4 regions of the Bradyrhizobium sp. RT6a genome follow, and region 1 is predicted to be linked to each of the others. Evidence: predicted binding sites of a transcription regulator. Region 1 holds the regulator's gene; each other region holds the start of a gene.
What was found. Region 1 encodes PhoB, which activates phosphate uptake and scavenging genes when phosphate is short. Its sites were predicted from a motif close to TGTCATNNANCTGTCAT; they were not measured.
Positions count from the first base shown of each region.

Region 1 (5,234 bases):
GGGAACTAGCGCCATGAACCCGATTTATTCAAGCCGCCGCCGCAAGGACATCGTCGTCCGCGGGCTCTGCATCGCCGCGACCGCCTTCGGCGTCACCTGGCTCGCGCTGATCCTGATCACGCTGCTGTACAACGGAGTGGCGGGACTCAACGTCCAGCTGTTCACCGAGAACACGCCGCCACCGGGATCGAACGAGGGCGGTCTGCTCAACGCCATCGTCGGCTCGCTGATCATGACCGTGATCGGCGTCGGCATCGGCGCGCCGCTTGGCATGTTCGCCGGCACCTATCTCGCCGAATATGGCCGCAACGACCGGCTCACCTCGGTGATCCGCTTCATCAACGACATCCTGCTCTCGGCGCCCTCGATCATCATCGGCCTGTTCATCTACGGCGCGGTGGTGGTGCCGATGCGCGGCTTCTCGGCGATCGCAGGCTCGCTCGCGCTCGCGGTCATCGTGATCCCGGTGGTGCTGCGCACGACCGAGGACATGCTGCTGCTGGTGCCGAACGCGTTGCGCGAGGCGGCCTCGGCGCTCGGCCTGCCGCGTTCGCTGGTGATCAAGCGGATCGCTTATCGGGCTGCCCGATCGGGTCTCATCACCGGCGTGCTGCTCGCGACCGCTCGCGTCGCCGGTGAGACCGCGCCGCTGCTGTTTACCGCGCTGTCGAACCAGTTCTTCAGCCTCGGCCTGAACAAGACGATGGCGAACCTGCCTGTCACCATCAACAACTTCGTGCAGAGCCCCTATGTCTACTGGAAGCAGTTGGCCTGGAGCGGGGCGCTGCTCATCACCCTGACCGTTCTTGCCCTTAATATTGGCGCGCGCATCCTTGGCGCCGAGAGGACCGCAAAATGAGTGATCTTTCCGTATCGATGAGCGCGGCCGGTGGGCTGCCCCACGCGCCGGTGCTGCCGGAGGCGCCTCCCAAGGTGACCGTGCGCAACCTGAATTTCTATTACGGCGAGCACCACGCGCTGAAGAACATCAACCTGACGCTCGGCGCCAATCGCGTCACGGCGTTCATCGGCCCGTCGGGCTGCGGCAAGTCGACCCTGCTGCGCATCTTCAACCGGATGTACGACCTCTATCCCGGCCAGCGCGCCACCGGTCAGCTCATGCTCGATCAGACCAACATCCTTGACGGCAAGCTGGACCTCAATTTGCTGCGCGCCCGCGTCGGCATGGTGTTCCAGAAGCCGACGCCGTTCCCGATGACGATCTACGAGAACATCGCGTTCGGCATCCGTCTCTATGAGAAGATCTCGAAGTCCGAGATGGACGGCCGCGTCGAAAAGGCGCTCCGCGGCGGCGCGCTGTGGAACGAGGTTAAGGACAAGCTCAACGCCTCCGGCCTGTCGCTCTCCGGCGGCCAGCAACAGCGCCTCTGCATCGCCCGCACCGTCGCGGTGCGGCCCGAGGTGATCCTGTTCGACGAGCCCTGTTCGGCGCTCGACCCGATCTCGACCGCCAAGGTCGAGGAGCTGATCCAGGAGCTGTCCGAGGATTACACGATCGCGATCGTCACTCACAACATGCAGCAGGCGGCGCGCGTCTCCGACAAGACCGCCTTCATGTATCTCGGCGAGCTGATCGAGTTCGACGACACCAGCAAGATATTCACGTCGCCGACCGACCGGCGCACGCAGGATTACATCACCGGCCGGTTCGGCTAGGAGACGCGACATGGGTTCTGAACATACCGCAAAGGCCTTCGATACCGACCTCCAGGAACTCACCCGCCTGGTCGCCGAGATGGGTGGCATCGCCGAGCGCATGATCGTCGAGTCCGTCGACGCGCTGATCCGCCGCGACGTCCCGCTCGGCCAGCGCGTCGTCGCCATCGACACCGAGCTCGACGCGCTGCAGAAGCGCATCGAGGAGCGTGCGGTGCTCACTATCGCCCGCCGTCAGCCGATGGCGGTCGATTTGCGCGAGATCGTCGGCGCCATGCGCGTCGCGACCGATCTCGAGCGCATCGGCGACCTCGCCAAGAACATGGGCAAGCGCGTCGCGGCGCTGGAGACGGACTTCCATCCGCTCAAGCTGTTCCGCGGCCTCGAGCACATGACCGACCTCGTGCAGCAGCAGGTCAAGTCGGTGCTGGACGCCTATGCCGCGCATGATCTGCCGGCGGCGATGGCGGTGTGGAAGGGCGACGAGGAGGTCGACGCCATCTGCACCTCGCTGTTCCGCGAGCTCCTCACCTACATGATGGAGGATCCGCGCAACATCTCGTTCTGTATTCACCTGATGTTCTGCGCCAAGAACATCGAGCGGATCGGCGACCACGCCACCAACATCGCCGAGACCGTGTTCTACATGATCGAGGGCCAGGCGATCACCGACAAGCGGCCGAAGGGCGACATGACGACCTTCGCCAACACGGTACCGAACACCTGAAGACTTAAGGAGCGACGACCCGATGGGCGCACGCATTATGGTGGTTGAGGACGAGGAAGCTCTGACCGAGCTTCTCCGCTACAACCTCGAAGGCGATGGCTATGACGTCGAGACGGTGATGCGCGGCGACGACGCCGACACCCGCCTCAAGGAGCACATCCCCGATCTGATCGTGCTCGACTGGATGCTGCCGGGCCTGTCAGGCATCGAATTGTGCCGGCGGCTTCGCACCCGTCCCGAGACCAAGCAGCTTCCGATCATCATGCTCACCGCGCGTGGCGAGGAGAGCGAGCGGGTGCGGGGTCTTGCGACCGGCGCCGACGATTACATCGTCAAGCCGTTCTCGGTGCCGGAGCTGCTCGCGCGCGTGAAGGGCCTGCTGCGGCGCGCGAGTCCCGAGCGGCTCGCCACCGTCCTTGCTTTTGGCGACATCGAGCTCGACCGCGACAAGCGCCGCGTCGCGCGCTCGGGCCGGCCGATCGATCTCGGTCCGACCGAATATCGCCTGCTGGAGTTCTTCCTGGAGCATCCGGGTCGGGTGTTCTCGCGCGAGCAACTGCTCGACAGCGTCTGGGGCCGCGACATCTATATCGACGAGCGTACGGTCGACGTGCATATCGGCCGCCTGCGCAAGCTGCTCAATCTCGGCCGCGAGCAGGACCCGATCCGAACCGTCCGCGGCGCCGGTTACGCGCTGGATGATCGGTTTGCCAAGGCGGAGCAGGTGTAGGAGAGTTTGTGGTGTGATGTTGGCAGGTGATCTAGCGCGCTGCCGCCACAATCTCCGATGTCGTCCCGGCGAAGGCCGGGATCCATAACCACAGGGCGCGGTTTGGCGAAGACTCGGAGTTACCCTTTCGCACAACAACTACGTGCTCGGAGTATGGGTCCCGGCCTTCGCGGGGACGACATTCATTATTTTTGAGCCGTCATCGCGTCACGGCTCGATCCTGAAATCGAAACTGACTTACCGCGGACCCGGCTTCACCGGTGCGCGGCGCCGATCCGACGCGGGCTGATACGCGACGCGCGAGTGCTGGGCGCAATAGGGCAGGCCGGACAGCGCCCGGCCACCGCAGAAGAAGAAGTCCGGGCTCGAGGGGTCGCCGACCGGCCAGTGGCAGGTCGCCTCGTTCAATTCCAGCAGCGACAGCCGCTGGCTCATCGGCACCACGTTGTCGTAGGTGACCGGATCGGGCTCAGCCTCGACCTCGAAGGCCTGCGCCAGCGCGGTGTTGCCGCGCGAGATCGGGCGGCTCACCCGCATCATGTGCTGCGCGGGGCGCGCCTTGCGCGGCCGGGGCGCTGCCGATGATGGGCTCTTGGCGCGGCCCGAAAGGCCGAGCCTGTGCACTTTGCCGATCACGGCATTGCGGGTCACATTGCCGAGCTCCGCCGCGATCTGGCTGGCCGAAAGTCCGGCCTCCCAGAGCTTTTTCAGCTGCTCGACGCGATCATCGGACCAGGTCAAAACCGTCATTGCACCCTTTCCCTCGCTGCGCGCCAGCCATCCTGGGGCCTCGCAGCGAATGCCTAAGCCTTCAAAAACCCGTGCCGCCAGAATCCCTTAAGGCTCGCCGGGCGTGACTAGAACGCCCGAACGTTTACGCCGGTACATAAGGACTTAAAGATCAGAACCACTGCACGAGATGTCGTATCTGACAATCCAAACGCTACAATATGGCGTGACTCCCGCGCAAGAGTCCGCCGACTCGCTTCCACATGTTCCGTGGTGAAATCCCGCAAAATCGGCACCGCAAGACTACGGATCAGCGTTTCGCGAGGCTTTCCGGGCGGCATTGACACCGGTTTCACCGGGCCTAAGATAGTCGTGTGTGCCGCCCTCAAGAGGCGGCACGTTTCGTTTTCCGGGCCGGTCGATGGTGCGTTGCGCAATGCACGCACACCGTCCGCAACATTCAAGTGATCGTCATGACTAACAGCGTCGCGCCGCATTTGCTCCCCGTTTTCGCCAGGTCCGACCTCGGTTTCGAGCGTGGCGATGGCTGCTGGCTGATCGCGACCAATGGCGAGCGCTATCTCGATTTCACCTCCGGGGTGGCGGTGAATGCGCTTGGCCATGCCCATCCGGCGCTGGTCGCGGCGTTGCAGGAGCAGGCCACGAAGCTCTGGCACATGTCGAACCTGTTCCAGAGCCCGGACGGTGAAAAGCTCGCCGCGCGCCTGTGCAATGAAAGTTTTGCGGACTTCGTGTTCTTCTGCAATTCCGGCGCCGAGGCGCTGGAAGGTGTGATCAAGCTGGTCCGCCATCATCACTTCTCCAACGGGCATCCGGAGCGCTATCGCATCATCACCTTCGAAGGCGCCTTCCACGGCCGCACGCTGGCGACGCTGGCGGCGACGGGATCGGCCAAATACCTCGAAGGTTTCGGTCCGCCGATGGAGGGCTTCGACCAGGTTGCGCATGGCGATATCGAGGCTGTGAAAAAGGCGATCGGTCCGCACACCGCCGGCATCCTGATCGAGCCGATCCAGGGCGAGGGCGGCGTGCGTTCGGCAACGCCCGCCTTCCTCAGGGCGTTGCGCCAGCTCTGCGACGACAAGGGCCTGCTGCTCGCCTTCGACGAGGTGCAGACCGGCATGGGCCGCACCGGCGATCTGTTCGCGCATCGCCGCACCGGCGTTACCCCCGACGTGATGTCGCTGGCGAAGGCGCTCGGCGGCGGCTTCCCCATCGGCGCGGTGCTCGCGACTGCGGACGCGGCTGCCGGCATGGGGCCCGGCTCCCACGGCTCGACCTTCGGCGGCAATCCGCTCGCGATCGCGGCGGCAAACGCCGTGCTCGACGTCATGCTCAAGCCCGGCTTCT
Region 1 is NZ_JBEPQC010000008.1:182,668-187,901, forward strand. It holds gene pstC (phosphate ABC transporter permease subunit PstC) at 1-9, shown strand, start outside; gene pstA (phosphate ABC transporter permease PstA) at 14-859, shown strand; gene pstB (phosphate ABC transporter ATP-binding protein PstB) at 856-1,677, shown strand; gene phoU (phosphate signaling complex protein PhoU) at 1,688-2,404, shown strand; gene phoB (phosphate regulon transcriptional regulator PhoB) at 2,427-3,134, shown strand; gene ABIC03_RS31745 (GcrA family cell cycle regulator) at 3,372-3,884, opposite strand; gene ABIC03_RS31750 (aspartate aminotransferase family protein) at 4,337-5,234, shown strand, end outside.

Region 2 (5,234 bases), on a different contig from region 1:
GCGCATGCAGGAGAGCCAGCTCGCGCCGGTCGAGCGGACGCCTTCGACCGGTTTCATGTCGGCGTTCTCGACGATCTCCGAGAACAGCTTTCCGAGCGCGCCGGTGGAGTGAATCGCGATTGCCAGCACGCCCGCCATCGGTCCGAGGCCGAACGCGATCACGAAGATCAGCGCAAACACGATGCCGGGCACCGTGCGCGCGAATTCGAGCAGACGCCGCACCACGAAACGCACCCAGGGCGCGGGCGAGGTGTTTTCAGCCGCGAAGAAGTTCAGGCAAAAAGCAAAAGTCGCGCCGATCAGCGTGCCGACATGGGAGATCAGCAGGGTCTCGCCCAGCATCTTCAACCATTTGCGCCAGCCCCAGAGCCATTCGCCGACATCGGTCCAGACCCGCTGGCCGGTGTCGAGTGTGAGGATGCGGTCGAAATAGCTGATGAAATTGCCGTAATGGGCGAACAGCGTGCGCAGATTCACTTCCGCGCCGATCGCCGCGAGACACAGTGCTGCGGCGAAGATCATGGCTCCAAACAGGAGTCGGAGCCGCTTGCGCGCGACCGCCTGACGATAGGCGGCGTTGAGCACGGCGAGCTGCTGCTCGGGAAGGATCGAAACCGCGACGGTCATCTGGTCAAGGTGAATGTTCACTCAAAAAGAGAAAGAGCCGGGTCCATCGACCCGGCTCCAGTGCGTCGTCCCGAAACTCAGGACGCCTTCTTCTTACGCAGCGCATCGACGAACTTGATCAGTTCGATCGTGCCATCCCAATCCTTGGTGGTCGCGGGATGAAAACCCTTCTTCTGGCCGTCCTGGAGGCGATCGAACGCAGCCTTGTCCTTGGCCGGCGCGTCGAAGAACGCCTTGGCGATCGCGGCCTTGGCCTCTTCCGGCAGATCGGAATTGTAGGCATAGGGGCCGTTGATGATCGGCGCCGACTTGTGGATGATGCGGAAATCGTCCTTCTTCATCGCCGAGCCGTCGGCATTCTTCAGCATGCCCTTAGTCAGCATCTGCGCCAGCGTCGAATCGTCGTCGCTGGTCCACTGGTTGGCGGCAACGTCGACCGTGCCCTGCGCCAGCGCCAGGATCGCGTTCTCATGGCTGCCGGTGAAGACGACCTTGCTGAAATAGGTGTCGGCGTCCGCGATGCCCAACTTGTCGAGCTCGAAGCGCGGCACGTTGTTACCGGAGGTCGAGTTCGGGTCGACGAGGCCGAGGTTCTTGCCCTTGAGCTGGTCGATGCTCTTGTAGGGGCTGCTCGCCTTGACGAAGAACGCCGAGTAATAACCAGTGGAGCCGTCGGCGTTGATGTCGTTGGCGAAGGCGTCGGTCTTGACGCCGGTGAGGCGGGCTCGGGCGAACGACGCCGAGCCGTAGCTCGCGATGTGGATGTTGCCGGCGCGCTGGCCTTCGATCACGGCCGCGTAGTCGTTGGCGATGCGCAGCGTGACCTTCACGCCCAGTTCCTTGGACAGGTAGCTCATGAACGGCGCCCAGCGCTCGGTCACGCCCGAGGCGTTTTCCGCCGGAATGACCGCGAAGGTCAGCTCGGGATATTTGGCCTTCCAGTCCTCGGCGGAGGCTGAAGTCGTGAACGCGAGCGCGGCGGCGCCGGCAAGAATCAATCTGCGAGTGATCATGATACCCTCTTCATCGGTTGGGGTCGGTTGACGCAAAACTGGTGACTATTGATGCGGCGCGGCTCAGGCGGCGGCCGCCGTTCCAAGCGCCGGAATGCCCTCTCGCACCGGCGCAGGCATGCCGCCCATGACATCGGCGGCTTCGAGATCGTAGAGCTCGCGCGCAACGTGCTCGGTCAACTCCGCCGGCGCGCCGTCGAACACCACGCGACCCTGCGCCATGCCGATCAGGCGGTCGCAATAGCTGCGCGCCAGGTCGAGCGAATGCAGATTGCAGAGCACGGTGATGCCGAAGTGCTTGTTGATCCGCAGCAGGGCATCCATCACGATCTTGGTGTTGCGCGGATCGAGCGAGGCAATCGGCTCGTCGGCGAGGATGATGTCGGGCTGCTGCACCAGCGCCCGGGCGATCGCGACGCGCTGCTGCTGGCCGCCGGAGAGCTGATCGGCGCGCTGGGCCGCGAGCGGGGCGATATCGAACTGTTCGAGCGCGGACATCGCCAGCGCCTTGTCCTGCTCGGGCCAGGTCTGCGACAGCGAGCGCCAGGCCGGCATCGTCGCAAGCCGACCCATCAGGACGTTGGTGAGGACATCGAGCCGGCCGACCAGATTGAACTGCTGAAAGATCATCGCCGAGCGCGCCCGCCACTGCCGCAGCTCCTTGCCGCGCAGCGCCGTGACGTCGAGGCCGTCGAACAGGATGCGACCCTGCGAAGGGGTCGCGAGACGGTTGATGGTCCGCAGCAGGGTCGACTTGCCGGCGCCGGACCGTCCGATCACGCCGACGAAACCGCCGGGAGAAACTTGAAACGAGGCATCGTCCACCGCGGCTTTCACGCCGAAGCGACACGTCAGACCTTCAACCACCAGCATGCAGGGCTCCAGAGTAGCTGGGACCCACCGCTAACGCCGGCGCTTGACACTTGTGTGACACGGACATTGCGGTGCGGCGATCCTACACACCTCATCCACACCTCATCCCCTGTCATCGCGTCGTCATGACATTGTCATCAAGCCGCTCGAAGAGAAACGCCCGCCCTCTCGTTCGGATAGCAACATGGCCGCCAAAGCTCTTTCGGTCCAGCCGACCATCGATCCCTCGGCGACGCTGCACGACACCAGGCTTGGGGCCTACACCGAGGTCGGCGCGCGCACGATGCTTCACGAGGTGACGATGGGCGATTACTCCTATGTCGTGAACGACGCCCAGATCACCTACACCACCATCGGAAAATTCTGCTCGATCGCGGCGATGACGCGAATCAATCCGGGCAATCACCCGATGCACCGCGCCACGCAGGCGCACTTCACCTATCGTTCGAGCGCCTATTTCGAAGGCGAGAGCGACGACACGGACTTCTTCGACTGGCGGCGCCAGCACCACGTCCATATCGGCCATGACGTCTGGATCGGCCATGGCGCGATCGTGCTGCCGGGCCGCAACATCGGCACCGGCGCGGTGATCGCGGCCGGCGCCATCGTCACCAGGGACGTTCCGGCCTACACCATCGTTGCCGGCAATCCGGCGCGCATCGTTCGCCGGCGGTTCTCGGAAGACGTCGCCGGACGGCTCGCCAGCCTCGCCTGGTGGGATTGGGATCACAACAAATTGCGTGCAGCATTGCCCGATTTCCGCAAGCTCGGCATTGAAGATTTCCTCACGACGTATGAAGCACGAGCGAATTCTCTCAAGGGTCCTCTTGGCAGCAAATCAAGCGCGGTCGCGTGACAGACATTTTTCTTGAGGGGGGCCGGACCCTGATCGGCTCCGAGCTGGTGGAGACGTCGCTTGCGTTGTCCGGACAGGACATCGCCGAGATCGATGCGTCTCGCGGGCGGGCCCGGCTTGCGATCGACGCGCGCGATCTGCTGGTCCTGCCGGGCATCGTCGATCTGCATGGCGATGCCTTCGAGCGGCAGATGATGCCGCGCGCCGGGGTCGACTTTCCGATCGACGTGGCGCTCGCCGACAGCGACCGCCAGGCGATCAGCAACGGCATCACCACGGTGTTTCACGCCACGACCTGTTCGTGGGAGCCGGGCCTGCGCAGCGCCGACAATGCGCGCGGCCTGATGGAGGCGATCGAACGGCAGCGCCCGCAATTCGCCGCCGACACCCGCTTTCATCTGCGCCACGAGACCTACAATCTCGACGCCGAAACCGAGATCAGCCAGTGGCTCAGCGAGGGCCGCGTCGACCTGTTCGCCTTCAACGACCATATGGACGGCACGGTCGGGGACATGGCCAAGCCCCGCAAGCGCAATCGCATGGTGGAGCGCACCGGACTGTCGAGCGAGGAGTTCGACCGCCTCGTCGGGCGTGTGCTCTCCCGCGCCAGTGAAGTGCCGGCTTCCGTGTCACGGTTGGCCGCGGCGGCACGCGCCGCCGACGTGCGGATGCTCTCGCATGACGATGCGACGCCGGTGATGCGCCAGGGCTTTCGCGCCATGGGCGTGGCGATCGCAGAGTTTCCGATCAACGAGGAGACGGCGCGGGAGGCGGCAAGCCACGGCGACGCCATCGTCTACGGCGCGCCGAACGTCGTGCGCGGCGGCAGCCACACCGGCTGGACCAAGGCATCCGACATGATTGCCAAAGGGCTCTGCTCAGTGCTGGCCTCGGACTATTACTATCCCGCGCAGCTGCTCGCTGCGTTCCGCCTCGCCGCCGATGGCGTGCTGCCGCTGACCAAGGCCTGGAACCTAGTCTCCGCCGCGCCCGCGCGCGCGGCCGGCCTTGCCGATCGCGGCGTGCTCGCGGAAGGCCGACGCGCGGACATCCTGCTGGTCGACGACAGCGTGCCGCTGCGGCCGCGGCTGATCGCCGTGATATCAGGCGGCAAGCTCGTGCATCTCACCGACGCGACGCGGTTGCTCGGCATGGCAGCTACCCCGCGCGAAGCTGTCGTCGCGGCATAAACCCGCTATGCTCGGACGATGACAAGTTTCCCCCGCTACGCGATCTATTTTGCCGCAGGCGTCGACAGCGCCCTCACCCGCTTCGGCGCGGAGTTGCTCGGCTACGATGCCTATACCGGCAACGAGCTGCCCTTTCCCGCTGACGCATCGCGTCCCGCGCCGGACTGGCGCGACATCACCGCCGATCCCCGCAAGTACGGTTTTCACGGCACGCTGAAGGCGCCGATGGCGCTCGCGCCGGACAGGACAGAGGCGGAGCTCTTGGCGGCCTGCGCGGCCTTCGCCGGCAAGGCGCGGACGATCCCGGTGATTCGCCCTATCGTCGATTCCATCAGTGGTTTTATTGCGGTCATTCCGGCTGATCCGGTCGGTGCGCTCCAAGAGCTCGCCGCCGATTGCGTCCGCGCGTTCGACGGCTTTCGCACCGCCCTGACGGCGGAGGATCGCGCGCGTCGCAAACCCGAGAAGCTCAGCGAGCGGCAGCGCGACTATCTCGACCGCTGGGGCTACCCCTACGTGATGGAGGAATTCCGTTTCCACATGACGCTGACGGGGCGGCTCGACGCGGAGCGCCGCGGCCCGATTCTGGACACGCTGCGGGGAAGGTTTGCTGCTCTCGGTCTCAAGACGCTTGCGATCGATCGCGTCGCGCTGTTCAAGCAGGATGACGCCAAA
Region 2 is NZ_JBEPQC010000006.1:33,189-38,422, reverse strand. It holds gene phnE (phosphonate ABC transporter, permease protein PhnE) at 1-627, opposite strand, end outside; gene phnD (phosphonate ABC transporter substrate-binding protein) at 705-1,640, opposite strand; gene phnC (phosphonate ABC transporter ATP-binding protein) at 1,704-2,513, opposite strand; gene ABIC03_RS27600 (transferase hexapeptide repeat family protein) at 2,698-3,369, shown strand; gene ABIC03_RS27595 (alpha-D-ribose 1-methylphosphonate 5-triphosphate diphosphatase) at 3,366-4,559, shown strand; gene ABIC03_RS27590 (DUF1045 domain-containing protein) at 4,578-5,234, shown strand, end outside.
Region 2: a site for PhoB is predicted at 2,635-2,651, ahead of phnC (phosphonate ABC transporter ATP-binding protein). Genes of this name have one in related genera too.

Region 3 (5,234 bases), on a different contig from region 1:
TGCTGCGCCGCGCCGGTCTTGGCGCCACCGCCTTCGAGCAGGCGCACGCCGCCATTGACGACGTCGTAGGTGCCGAGAAAGTCGCGGCCGCGACCGACCGGCCAGGTCATCGGCGTGGTATCGAGCGCCAGCGTCTTCTCGATCTCGTCGAGGAGCTCGAACACGTCGCGGCTCTCGCGGTCCATCTTGTTGATGAAGGTGATGATCGGGATGTCGCGAAGACGGCACACCTCGAACAGCTTTCGGGTGCGCGCCTCGATGCCCTTGGCGGCGTCGATCACCATGACGGCGGAATCGACCGCCGTGAGCGTGCGATAGGTGTCTTCCGAAAAGTCCTCGTGGCCCGGCGTGTCCAGCAGGTTGAACACGAGGCCCTCGAACTCGAAGGTCATGACCGAGGTCACGACAGAGATGCCGCGCTCGCGCTCGATCTTCATCCAGTCCGAACGCGTGTTGCGCCGCTCGCCCTTGGCCTTGACCTGGCCGGCCAGATTGATGGCGCCACCGAACAGCAGCAGCTTTTCGGTCAGCGTGGTCTTGCCGGCGTCCGGATGCGAGATGATCGCAAAGGTACGCCGCCGCGACACTTCAGCGGCAAGCGAGGAACGGGCCGTCGATTCGGCTGTGGTGGCGATGTCGGACATTGCGGCAGCGTTTGGCAGGGAAAATGAGCCTGATCAAGCCTCATCTGGTGATTGCGGAGCCTTCCGGCCAGCCCCATATCGGGCTTGGGTTGGGAGGACGGCCTTCCCCTCCCACAGCACACCAGTCGCGGGGACGACCCTGCCTTGAATGGAGGGTCGTCATGGCCTGGAGCATCCTGTTCGTCGCCGGTCTGCTGGAGATCTCCTGGGCGATCGGCCTCAAATATACCGAGGGGTTCTCCAAGCTCGTTCCGTCAGTCCTCACGCTCGGCGCCATGGCCGGCAGCATCATCCTGCTCGGGCTCGCCCTCAAATCGCTGCCGATTGGAACCGCTTATGCAGTCTGGACCGGCATCGGCGCGGTTGGTACCGCGACGCTCGGCATCGTCCTGTTCGGCGAGCCGGCCACCGCGTTCCGCCTCGCCAGCATCGGGCTGATCGTCGCCGGGATTGTCGGACTGAAGCTGGTTACCTGACGAAGAGCTTGACCGCCCACCAACTCAGCGCGGCGACGATGGCCGAGGCCGGCATCGTGATCACCCAGGCATAAACGATCGAACTGGCGACGTTCCAGCGCACCGCCGAGAGGCGGCGGGCGGCGCCGACGCCGACGATGGCGCCGGTGATGGTGTGGGTGGTCGAGACGGGAACGCCGAGGAAGGTCGCCATGAACAGGGTCGCGGCACCGCCGGTCTCGGCGCAAAAGCCCTGCATCGTGGTCAGCTTGGTGATGCGCAGGCCCATGGTGCGAACGATGCGCCAGCCGCCCATCAGCGTCCCCATCGCCATAGCGGCCTGGCACGAGAGCACCACCCAGAAGGGGACGAAGAATTCGCCGCCGAGCTGGCCCTGCGAATAGAGCAGCACGGCGATGATGCCCATGGTCTTCTGCGCGTCGTTGCCGCCATGGCCGAGCGAATAGAGCGAAGCGGAGGCGAATTGCAGGATGCGGAAGGCGCGATCCACGGCAAAGGGCGTGGAGCGCACCGAGGCCCAGGAGACGATCGCAACCAGCACCATCGCGAGCAGGAAACCGACGAGCGGAGACAGCACGATGGCGATCACCGTCTTGGACAATCCGCTCCAGACCGCCGCCGAAAGACCGGCTTTGGCCACGCCGGCACCAAACAAGCCGCCAATCAATGCATGAGACGAGGACGATGGGATGCCGAGCGCCCATGTCACCAGGTTCCAGACGATGGCGCCGACGAGCGCGGCGAAGATCACCTGAGCATCCACGATCGCGGGATCGATGATGCCGGTGCCGATGGTCTGGGCGACGTGGAGCCCGAACACCAAGAAGGCGACGAAATTGAAGAACGCCGCCCAGAACACCGCGTATTGCGGCCGCAGCACGCGGGTCGAGACGATGGTCGCGATCGAATTGGCGGCGTCGTGCAGGCCGTTCAGGAAGTCGAACAGCAGCGCGACGGCGATCAATCCGACCAGGACGGGAAGACCCAACGCAACATCCACGGCGTGGCCCCTGCCCTATACTTGCTCGATGACGATGCTGTTGATCTCGTTGGCGACGTCGTCGAAGCGGTCGGCGACTTTCTCGAGATGGTCGTAGATCTCTGCGCCGACGATGAAATCCATCGCGTTGCCGTCGCGATGCTTGAGGAAGAGTTCCTTCAGCCCGATATCATGGAGATCGTCGACGCGGCCTTCCAGCTTGCCCAGCTCTTCCGTGATCGCGGTCAGCATCGCCACGTTCTGACCGATCTTCTGCATCAGCGGCAGCGCACGGCCGACCAGATTGGCGCATTCGATCAGCAGCCCGCCGATCTCCCGCATCGGCGGCTCGAAGCTGCGGACTTCGAACAGCATCACGGCCTTGGCGGTCTGCTGCATCTGGTCGATGGCGTCGTCCATCGAGGTGATCAGGTTCTTGATGTCACCACGGTCGAACGGGGTGATGAAGGTGCGGCGCACCGCCGTCAGCACCTCACGGGTGATGTTGTCGGCATCGTTCTCGAACTGGTTGACGCGCTGACAATAGACCGGCGTCTCCTCGCCCCCGTTGAGCATGCTCTGGAGCGCGATCGAGCCCTGGATCACGGTCTGGGCGTGGCGGTCGAACAGGTCGAAGAACCGTTCTTCCTTGGGCAGGAAAGCGCGAAACAATCGCATCATGGGGGAGAGACTACCGGTTGGATTATGGCCTGGCCCAAGCGGGCCGTCATGAAACTGTCATAGACCATTTTCGATCCACGCGCGTGCCACCTCACGCCCGTGGAGCCGGATCATCCACCGCTTTCGCGCGTCAGTACATCTTCCATTATATCAATTACTTACAGCGACCGCCGGAAGTAATGCGCGATTTCGCCGATGACGCCACGGCGGAAGGTGAGCACGCAGATCACGAAGATCGATCCCTGGATCACGGTCACCCACTGGCCGAACCCCGCCAGATATTGCTGCATGGCGATGATCACGAAGGCACCGACCACGGGACCGAACACGGTTCCGAGTCCGCCGACAAGCGTCATCAGCACGACTTCGCCCGACATCGACCAGTGCACGTCGGTGAGCGAGGCATTCTGCGCCACGAAAACTTTCAGCGCACCGGCAAAGCCGGCCAGCGTGCCCGAGAGGACGAAAGCCAGGAACTTGTACTGATCGGTCCGGTAACCCAGCGAGATCGCCCGCGGCTCGTTCTCGCGGATCGCCTTGAGGACCTCGCCGAACGGCGAGTTGATGATGCGGAAGATCAGCAGGAAGCCGGCGAGGAAGCCGACCAGAACCACGTAGTAGAGCACGGTCGGCTTGGTCAGATCGAAGACGCCGAACATGCGTCCCTGCGGAATGCCCTGGATGCCGTCTTCGCCATGGGTGAACGGCGCCTGGAGGTAGATGAAGTACAATAACTGCGACAGCGCCAGCGTGATCATCGAGAAATAGATGCCCTGGCGGCGGATCGAGATATAGCCCGTGATGAGCGAGAGCACGAAGGCACCGGCGACGCCGACGAGGATGCCGAGTTCCGGCGGCAGCGCCCAGACCTTCAGCGCATGCGCGCTGCAATAGCCGGCCGTCCCCAGGAACATCGCATGGCCGAAGGACAGCAAGCCGCCATAGCCGATCAGCAGGTTGAAGGCGCAGGCGAGCAGCGCGAAGCACAGCGCCTGCATCACGAAGAACGGGTAGACTCCGGTGAATGGCACCGAAGCCAGCAGCAGCGCCATCACCACGAACACGATCATCTCGTCGCGGATCGAGCGCGGGGTTACCGGCAGCGTGTCGTCCGTCAAGGCTGTCATATCAGGCCGCCCTTCCCGTCAATCCCGTTGGCTTCACCAAGAGCACCAGCACCATGAGCACGAACACGACGGTGTTGGAGGCCTCGGGGTAGAAATATTTGGTCAGGCCCTCGATCACACCGAGCGCGAAGCCGGTGATGATGGAGCCCATGATCGATCCCATGCCGCCGATCACGACCACCGCGAACACCACGATGATGAGGTCGGCGCCCATCAGAGGCCGCACCTGGTTGATCGGCGCCGACAGCACGCCGGCGAGCGCGGCAAGGCCGACACCGAGGCCGTAGGTCAGCGTGATCATGCGCGGCACGTTGACGCCGAAGGCGCGCACCAGCGTCGGGTTTTCGGTGGCGGCGCGCAAATAGGCGCCGAGCCGCGTCTTCTCGATCAAGAACCAGGTCGCGATGCAGACCACCAGCGAGAAGATGACGACCCAGCCGCGATAGACGGGCAGGAACATGAAGCCGAGATTCATGCCGCCCTTGAGCTGATCCGGAATGGCATAAGGCAGGCCGGAGGAGCCGAAGTAGTTCTGGAACACGCCCTGCACGATCAGCGCAATGCCGAAGGTCAGGAGCAGACCGTAGAGATGATCGAGCCCGGTCAGCCATTGCAGCATGGTCCGTTCCAGGATCATGCCGAAGAGGCCGACAATGATCGGCGCAAGCAGCAACGCCCACCAATAGTTGATGCCGCCGAGGTTCAGCAGGAAATAGGCGACGAACGCGCCCATCATGTAGAGCGCACCGTGGGCGAAATTGATGATGTTGAGCATGCCGAAGATCACGGCAAGCCCGAGACTGAGCAGCGCGTAGAACGAGCCGTTAATCAGTCCCACCAGTAGCTGAGCGTAAAGAGCCTGCATCGATCCCGCACCCGGTCCCTTCGGCGTTCCCTGAAAGTCGCCCGCAGACCTGATGGCCTGCGGGCGGTTATCTTACTTCTTCAACAGCGCGCACTTGCTCTCGGACAGCGGCGTGAAGGCCTGGTCGCCCGGCACCGTACCGACCAGCTTGTAGAAGTCCCACGGTCCCTTGGACTCGGAGGGCTTCTTCACCTCGAACAGATAGGCATTGTGGATGGTGCGGCCGTTGGGCTGGATCTCGCCCTTGCCAAACAGATCGTCTTCCGTCGGCATCGACTTCATCTTCTCGACGACCTTGGCGCCGTCATGCGGGTTGCCGCCGAGCGCTTCCAGGGCCTTGAAATAGTGACGCACGCCCGCATACACGCCGGCCTGCACCATGGTGGGCGGCGCGTTGTTCTTCATCTTCTCGGCGAAGCGCTTGGAGAACGCACGGGTCTGGTCGTTCATGTCCCAGTAGAA
Region 3 is NZ_JBEPQC010000001.1:460,544-465,777, forward strand. It holds gene ABIC03_RS02355 (peptide chain release factor 3) at 1-644, opposite strand, end outside; gene sugE (quaternary ammonium compound efflux SMR transporter SugE) at 806-1,120, shown strand; gene ABIC03_RS02365 (inorganic phosphate transporter) at 1,113-2,120, opposite strand; gene ABIC03_RS02370 (DUF47 domain-containing protein) at 2,136-2,780, opposite strand; gene ABIC03_RS02375 (branched-chain amino acid ABC transporter permease) at 2,939-3,907, opposite strand; gene ABIC03_RS02380 (branched-chain amino acid ABC transporter permease) at 3,909-4,772, opposite strand; gene ABIC03_RS02385 (ABC transporter substrate-binding protein) at 4,845-5,234, opposite strand, start outside.
Region 3: a site for PhoB is predicted at 2,825-2,841, ahead of ABIC03_RS02370 (DUF47 domain-containing protein). Genes of this name have one in related genera too.

Region 4 (5,234 bases), on a different contig from region 1:
CACGGCAGGCTATGCCAGCTACGCGCTGCTGCGTTTCGAGATCAATGTCCGCGAGGCCTCCGTGATGGGCTTCGTCGGTGCCGGTGGCATCGGCCAGGAGCTCGTCGTCGCCATCCGCAAGTTCTATTACTCGGACGTCAGCGCGATCCTGCTCACCATCATCGTCACGGTCTTCATCATCGACATCAGCACCGGCTGGCTGCGCGGCCGCCTGTTCGGCAAGGAGGCGCGGACGTGACGGGGCCGCAGGAGATCGACACGCGAGAGCTTCGCGCGCGCTACCCTGATGTGTTCGACCGGCCGGCCTCGGCGCGGCTCGCCATGCCGGCGATGATCGTCGCGGCGCTCGCGATCCTGGTTTATGGCCTCATCGATCTCGATTTTTCGCCCTCGCGCTTCGTCGCCGGGCTCAGCCAGCTCGGCTGGATCAGCCTGATGATGATCCCGCCGGATCCCGGCTCGTCGCTGCCGATCTATCTGAAGGCGTTGGGCGAGACGTTGTCGATCGCGCTGCTCGGCACGACACTGGCGGCGGTGTTCGCGCTGCCAGTCAGTCTTCTTGCCGCGCGTAACGTCGTGCCGTCGAGCATTTTGCGCTTCCCGATTCGACGTTTCCTGGATTCGATCCGCGGCGTCGATACGCTGATCTGGGCGCTGGTGTGGATCAACGTGGTCGGGCTCGGCCCGTTTGCCGGCGTGCTCGCCATCGCCGTGTCCGATTTCGGTGCCTTCGGAAAGCTGTTTTCGGAGGCGATCGAGGGCGCCGACCAGAAGCAGGTCGAGGGCATCCGCGCCTCCGGCGGCAGCGCGCTGCACGAGATTCGCTTCGGCCTGCTGCCGCAGGTCCTGCCTGTGATCGCCGGGCAGGTGCTCTATTTCATCGAATCCAACACGCGCTCGGCCACCATCATCGGCATCGTCGGCGCCGGCGGCATCGGCCTCCAGCTCGCCGAGCAGATTCGCGTGCTGGAATGGCAGAAGGTGTCGTTTCTGATCCTGATGATCCTGGTCGCGGTCGCCGCGATCGATTTCGTCTCGGGCAAACTCCGCTTTGCGATCATCGGCCGAAGGGCGGTGGCCTGATCATCGATCTCGTAGGGTGGGCAAAGCGAAGCGTGCCCACCACTTTAATCGCAGCGTTGGATAGATGGTGGGCACGGCGCAAGCGCGCCTTTGCCCACCCTACCATTCTCACCCGTTCTCCACCAGAAACTCCACCCGCTCCGCGGCAAAGCGCGAATGCTTGGTCACCAGCGGCTTACCGTCGAGATCTTGGTCGGTGGCGTCGACCACCAGGATCGGCCGTCCCAGCGCCAGATCGAGCCGTGCGGCGTCGGTTGCATCGACAATGCCGGCGGTGATCCGGGTCGCGCCGCGGCGATAGTCGCGGACGCCGTAATGCTCGAGCAATTTCGTCATGGAGCGGGTCGCGGCAAAGATCTCGCCCGCACCCGGGAACAGCTGCGCCGACAGCCACGTCGTGGAGACGCAGATCGGCGTGCGGTCGGCGAGGCGCATCGCCTCGATCCGCACCAACGGTGCGCCGGCCTTCAATCCAAGTTCGCGCGCGAGTTCGCGGGTCGCGACATCATCCGACGCCTCGATCAACCGGCCATGCGGTTCGCGGCCGTCGGCGCCGACGATCTCGGAGAAACGGGTCCGCGAGCGCAGTGGATAGGCGAGCTTCTGCGCCTCGACATAGGTTCCGCTGCCGCGTTCGGCCCGCACGATGCCGCGCTCGGCAAGCGCTGCCAGCGCGCGCCGCACGGTGTGGCGGTTCACGCGATAGGTTTCGGCGATCTCCACCTCGCCCGGCAGCTTGTCGCCGGCCGCAAAGCGGCCGTCGGCGATGCCGCGCTCGATGCCGTCGGCAACGAGGCGCCACAACGCGACGCCGGAGGAAGCTGTGTCCTGCATGCTCATGTGGCCGGCAAGCTACTCCAGAAATCACGCCTTTGTCACGAAACAGTCATGGCGCTCCGGTATCAAGTTGTCTAGTATCATAGACAACTTGGATTCGGCAAGTTTTGCAGAAAAGTTCGGTGGATCTGGTGACCCAGCACAACAATCAGCAAGCCCAGCGCCAGGCCGCAATGGCCGTGCTGGCGCACGCGGAGGCGGGCGAGATCGCCGCTCGCCTCCGCGCCTTCGCCCTGCCGGCGCATCAGGATCTGCGCGCGCCGGAAAACGGCCTCGTCATGCTGCGCGGCCGCGTCGGTGGCGACGGTGCGCCGTTCAATCTCGGCGAAGCGACGGTGTCGCGCGCCGCGGTGCGGCTTGCGAGCGGCGAGGTCGGCTTCGGTTACACGCTCGGTCGCGACGGTGAGAAGGCGCGGCTGATCGCGCTGTGCGATGCGCTGGTGCAGTCCAGCGATTTCGGCGGCGCGGTGGAGCGGGAGATCATCGCGCCGTTGCGTGAGCAGCTGATGATCAGGCGCAAGCAGGTGGCGGCCGAGACCGCCGCGACGAAGGTTGATTTCTACACCATGGTGCGCGGTGAAGGGTGAGATCATGACCACGATTGCGGAACTGCCGCCAGGGTTCGTCGACAAGGTGCTGTCGGCGCAATCGACCTTTCGTTCGGTCATGGACGCGATGGCGCGGCCGGGCTCGGTGCAGCGCATCGTGCCGACATCAGGAGCGCCTCAGACGATGATGCGCGGCACGGCCGCGATCGCGCTGACGCTGTTCGATCACGACACGCCGCTCTGGCTCGATGCGCGCATGTCGGAAAGCACCGACCTCGTTAAATGGCTGAAATTCCATACCGGCGCGCCGGTGGTGCAGGATTCCTCGATCGCAAGCTTCGCGCTGATCAGCGACGGCGGGGCGCTGCCTTCGCTCGAGCGCTTCGCGCTGGGCACCAGCGAATATCCGGATCGGTCGACCACGCTGATTCTTCAGGTCGAGAGCCTGGATTCGGGGCGCGGCTTCGCGCTGCGCGGCCCCGGCATCGACGGTGTCGCGACGCTTCAGGCGTCGATCAAGCCGTTCGACCTGTTCGAGCGCCTGCGCGTCAACGAAGCGCTGTTTCCGCGCGGCGTTGATGTGGTGCTGGTCGCCGATAGCGCCGTGGTTGCGATCCCGCGCACCACGCGCGTCGTGAGCAAGGGAAGCTAAGCATGTATGTCGCAGTCAAAGGCGGCGAGCGCGCCATCGAGAACGCCCATCGCCTGCTCGCCAGTGCGCGGCGCGGCGATCAAAGCGTGCCGGAAATCTCCCTCGACCAGATTTCGGAGCAGCTCGGCCTCGCCGTGGACCGCGTCATGAGCGAAGGCTCGCTCTACGACCGCGAGCTTGCGGCGCTCGCCATCAAGCAGGCGCGCGGCGATCTGATCGAGGCGATCTTTCTGGTCCGCGCCTTCCGCGCCACCCTGCCGCGCTTCGGCGCCAGCGAGCCGGTCGAGACCGGCGCGATGCGGGTGCGGCGGCGGGTGTCATCGACCTTCAAGGACATTCCCGGGGGCCAGATCCTCGGCCCGACTTTCGATTATACCCACCGCCTGCTCGATCCCTCGCTCGCCGACGGCTTTGTGCCGGAAGCGCCGGCGACGGCCGAAGCATCCACGGCGCCGACGCCGCGCGTGACTGACATTCTCGGCCGCGACGGGCTGATCGAATCCTCGCCGCAAGCGGAAGAGGGCGCCAGCGTCGGCGACCTCACCCGCGAGCCGCTGAACTTTCCGGCGGATCGTGACCTGCGCCTGCAAAATCTCGCGCGTGGCGACGAAGGGTTCTTGCTGGCGATGGGCTATTCCACCCAGCGCGGCTACGGCCGCAACCATCCCTTCGCCGGCGAGATTCGCTTCGGTGAGGTCGAGGTGGAATTTTCGGCGGAAGACGTCGGTTTCGCCGTGCCGCTCGGCTCGATCGAGCTCACCGAGTGTCAGATGGTCAACCAGTTCAAGGGCTCCGCGACCGAAGCGCCGTGCTTCACGCGCGGTTATGGCCTTGCCTTCGGCCAGAGCGAGCGCAAGACGATGTCGATGGCGCTGGTCGATCGCGCGCTGCGTGCCCGCGAGCTCGGCGAGGAGGCGCTCGCACCGGCGCAAGACGAGGAATTCGTGATGTCGCATTCGGACAACGTCCAGGCGACCGGCTTCGTCGAGCATCTGAAGCTGCCACATTATGTCGACTTCCAGTCCGAGCTCGGCCTGTTGCGCAAGCTGCGCAAGGAATTCACTGATGCCAATGCGCCCGACGCCATGAAGGAGGCCGCGGAATGAACGCGCCCGCCTACAATTTCGCCTATCTCGACGAACAGACCAAGCGGATGATCCGTCGTGCGATCCTCAAGGCGATCGCGATCCCCGGCTATCAGGTGCCGTTCGCCAGCCGCGAGATGCCGATGCCCTATGGCTGGGGCACCGGCGGCGTCCAGGTCACCGCTGCGATCCTCGGGCCGCAGGACGTGCTGAAGGTGATCGACCAGGGCTCCGACGACACCACCAACGCGATCTCGATCCGAAAGTTCTTTGCCAAGACCGCCGGCGTCGCCACGACGACGGCCACAGAAGATGCGACCGTGATCCAGACCCGCCACCGCATTCCGGAGACGTCGCTGCACGAGAATCAGGTACTGGTCTATCAGGTGCCGATCCCGGAGCCCTTACGTTTCCTCGAGCCGCGCGAGACCGAGACGCGGCGCATGCATGCGCTCGCCGAATACGGCCTGATGCATGTGAAGCTCTACGAGGACATCGCCCGCTTCGGCCACATCGCGACGGCTTACGCCTATCCGGTGAAGGTCAATGCGCGCTATGTCATGGACCCGTCGCCGACGCCGAAATTCGACAATCCCAAGATGGACAATTGCCCGGCGCTGCAACTGTTCGGCGCCGGCCGCGAGAAGCGGATCTATGCGATCCCGCCCTATACGCAAGTCGTGTCGCTCGACTTCGAGGACCATCCCTTCGAGCCCTATCGCTTCAATGCGCCCTGCGCGCTGTGCGCCGCGGAAAATTCCTATCTCGACGAGATCGTCACCGACAACAAGGGCGGGCGCATGTTCGTCTGCTCCGACACCGATTATTGCGAGGGCCGCCAGGCCGCCGGCCATCACGGCAGCCTCAGCGCCGCGCCGTACAAGGACAAGGCGCAGGAGGCATCGAATGGCTAATCAAGACATGCTCGAGAATGACGAGCCACTGCTCGTTGCCGAGTCGCTCAGCAAATCTTATGGCCGCATCGCCGCGTGCCGCGATGTCTCGTTCTCGCTCTATCCCGGCGAAGTG
Region 4 is NZ_JBEPQC010000006.1:38,443-43,676, forward strand. It holds gene phnE (phosphonate ABC transporter, permease protein PhnE) at 1-238, shown strand, start outside; gene phnE (phosphonate ABC transporter, permease protein PhnE) at 235-1,083, shown strand; gene phnF (phosphonate metabolism transcriptional regulator PhnF) at 1,192-1,923, opposite strand; gene phnG (phosphonate C-P lyase system protein PhnG) at 2,043-2,507, shown strand; gene phnH (phosphonate C-P lyase system protein PhnH) at 2,512-3,120, shown strand; gene ABIC03_RS27640 (carbon-phosphorus lyase complex subunit) at 3,123-4,226, shown strand; gene ABIC03_RS27645 (alpha-D-ribose 1-methylphosphonate 5-phosphate C-P-lyase PhnJ) at 4,223-5,119, shown strand; gene phnK (phosphonate C-P lyase system protein PhnK) at 5,112-5,234, shown strand, end outside.
Region 4: a site for PhoB is predicted at 1,957-1,973, ahead of phnF (phosphonate metabolism transcriptional regulator PhnF). Genes of this name have one in related genera too.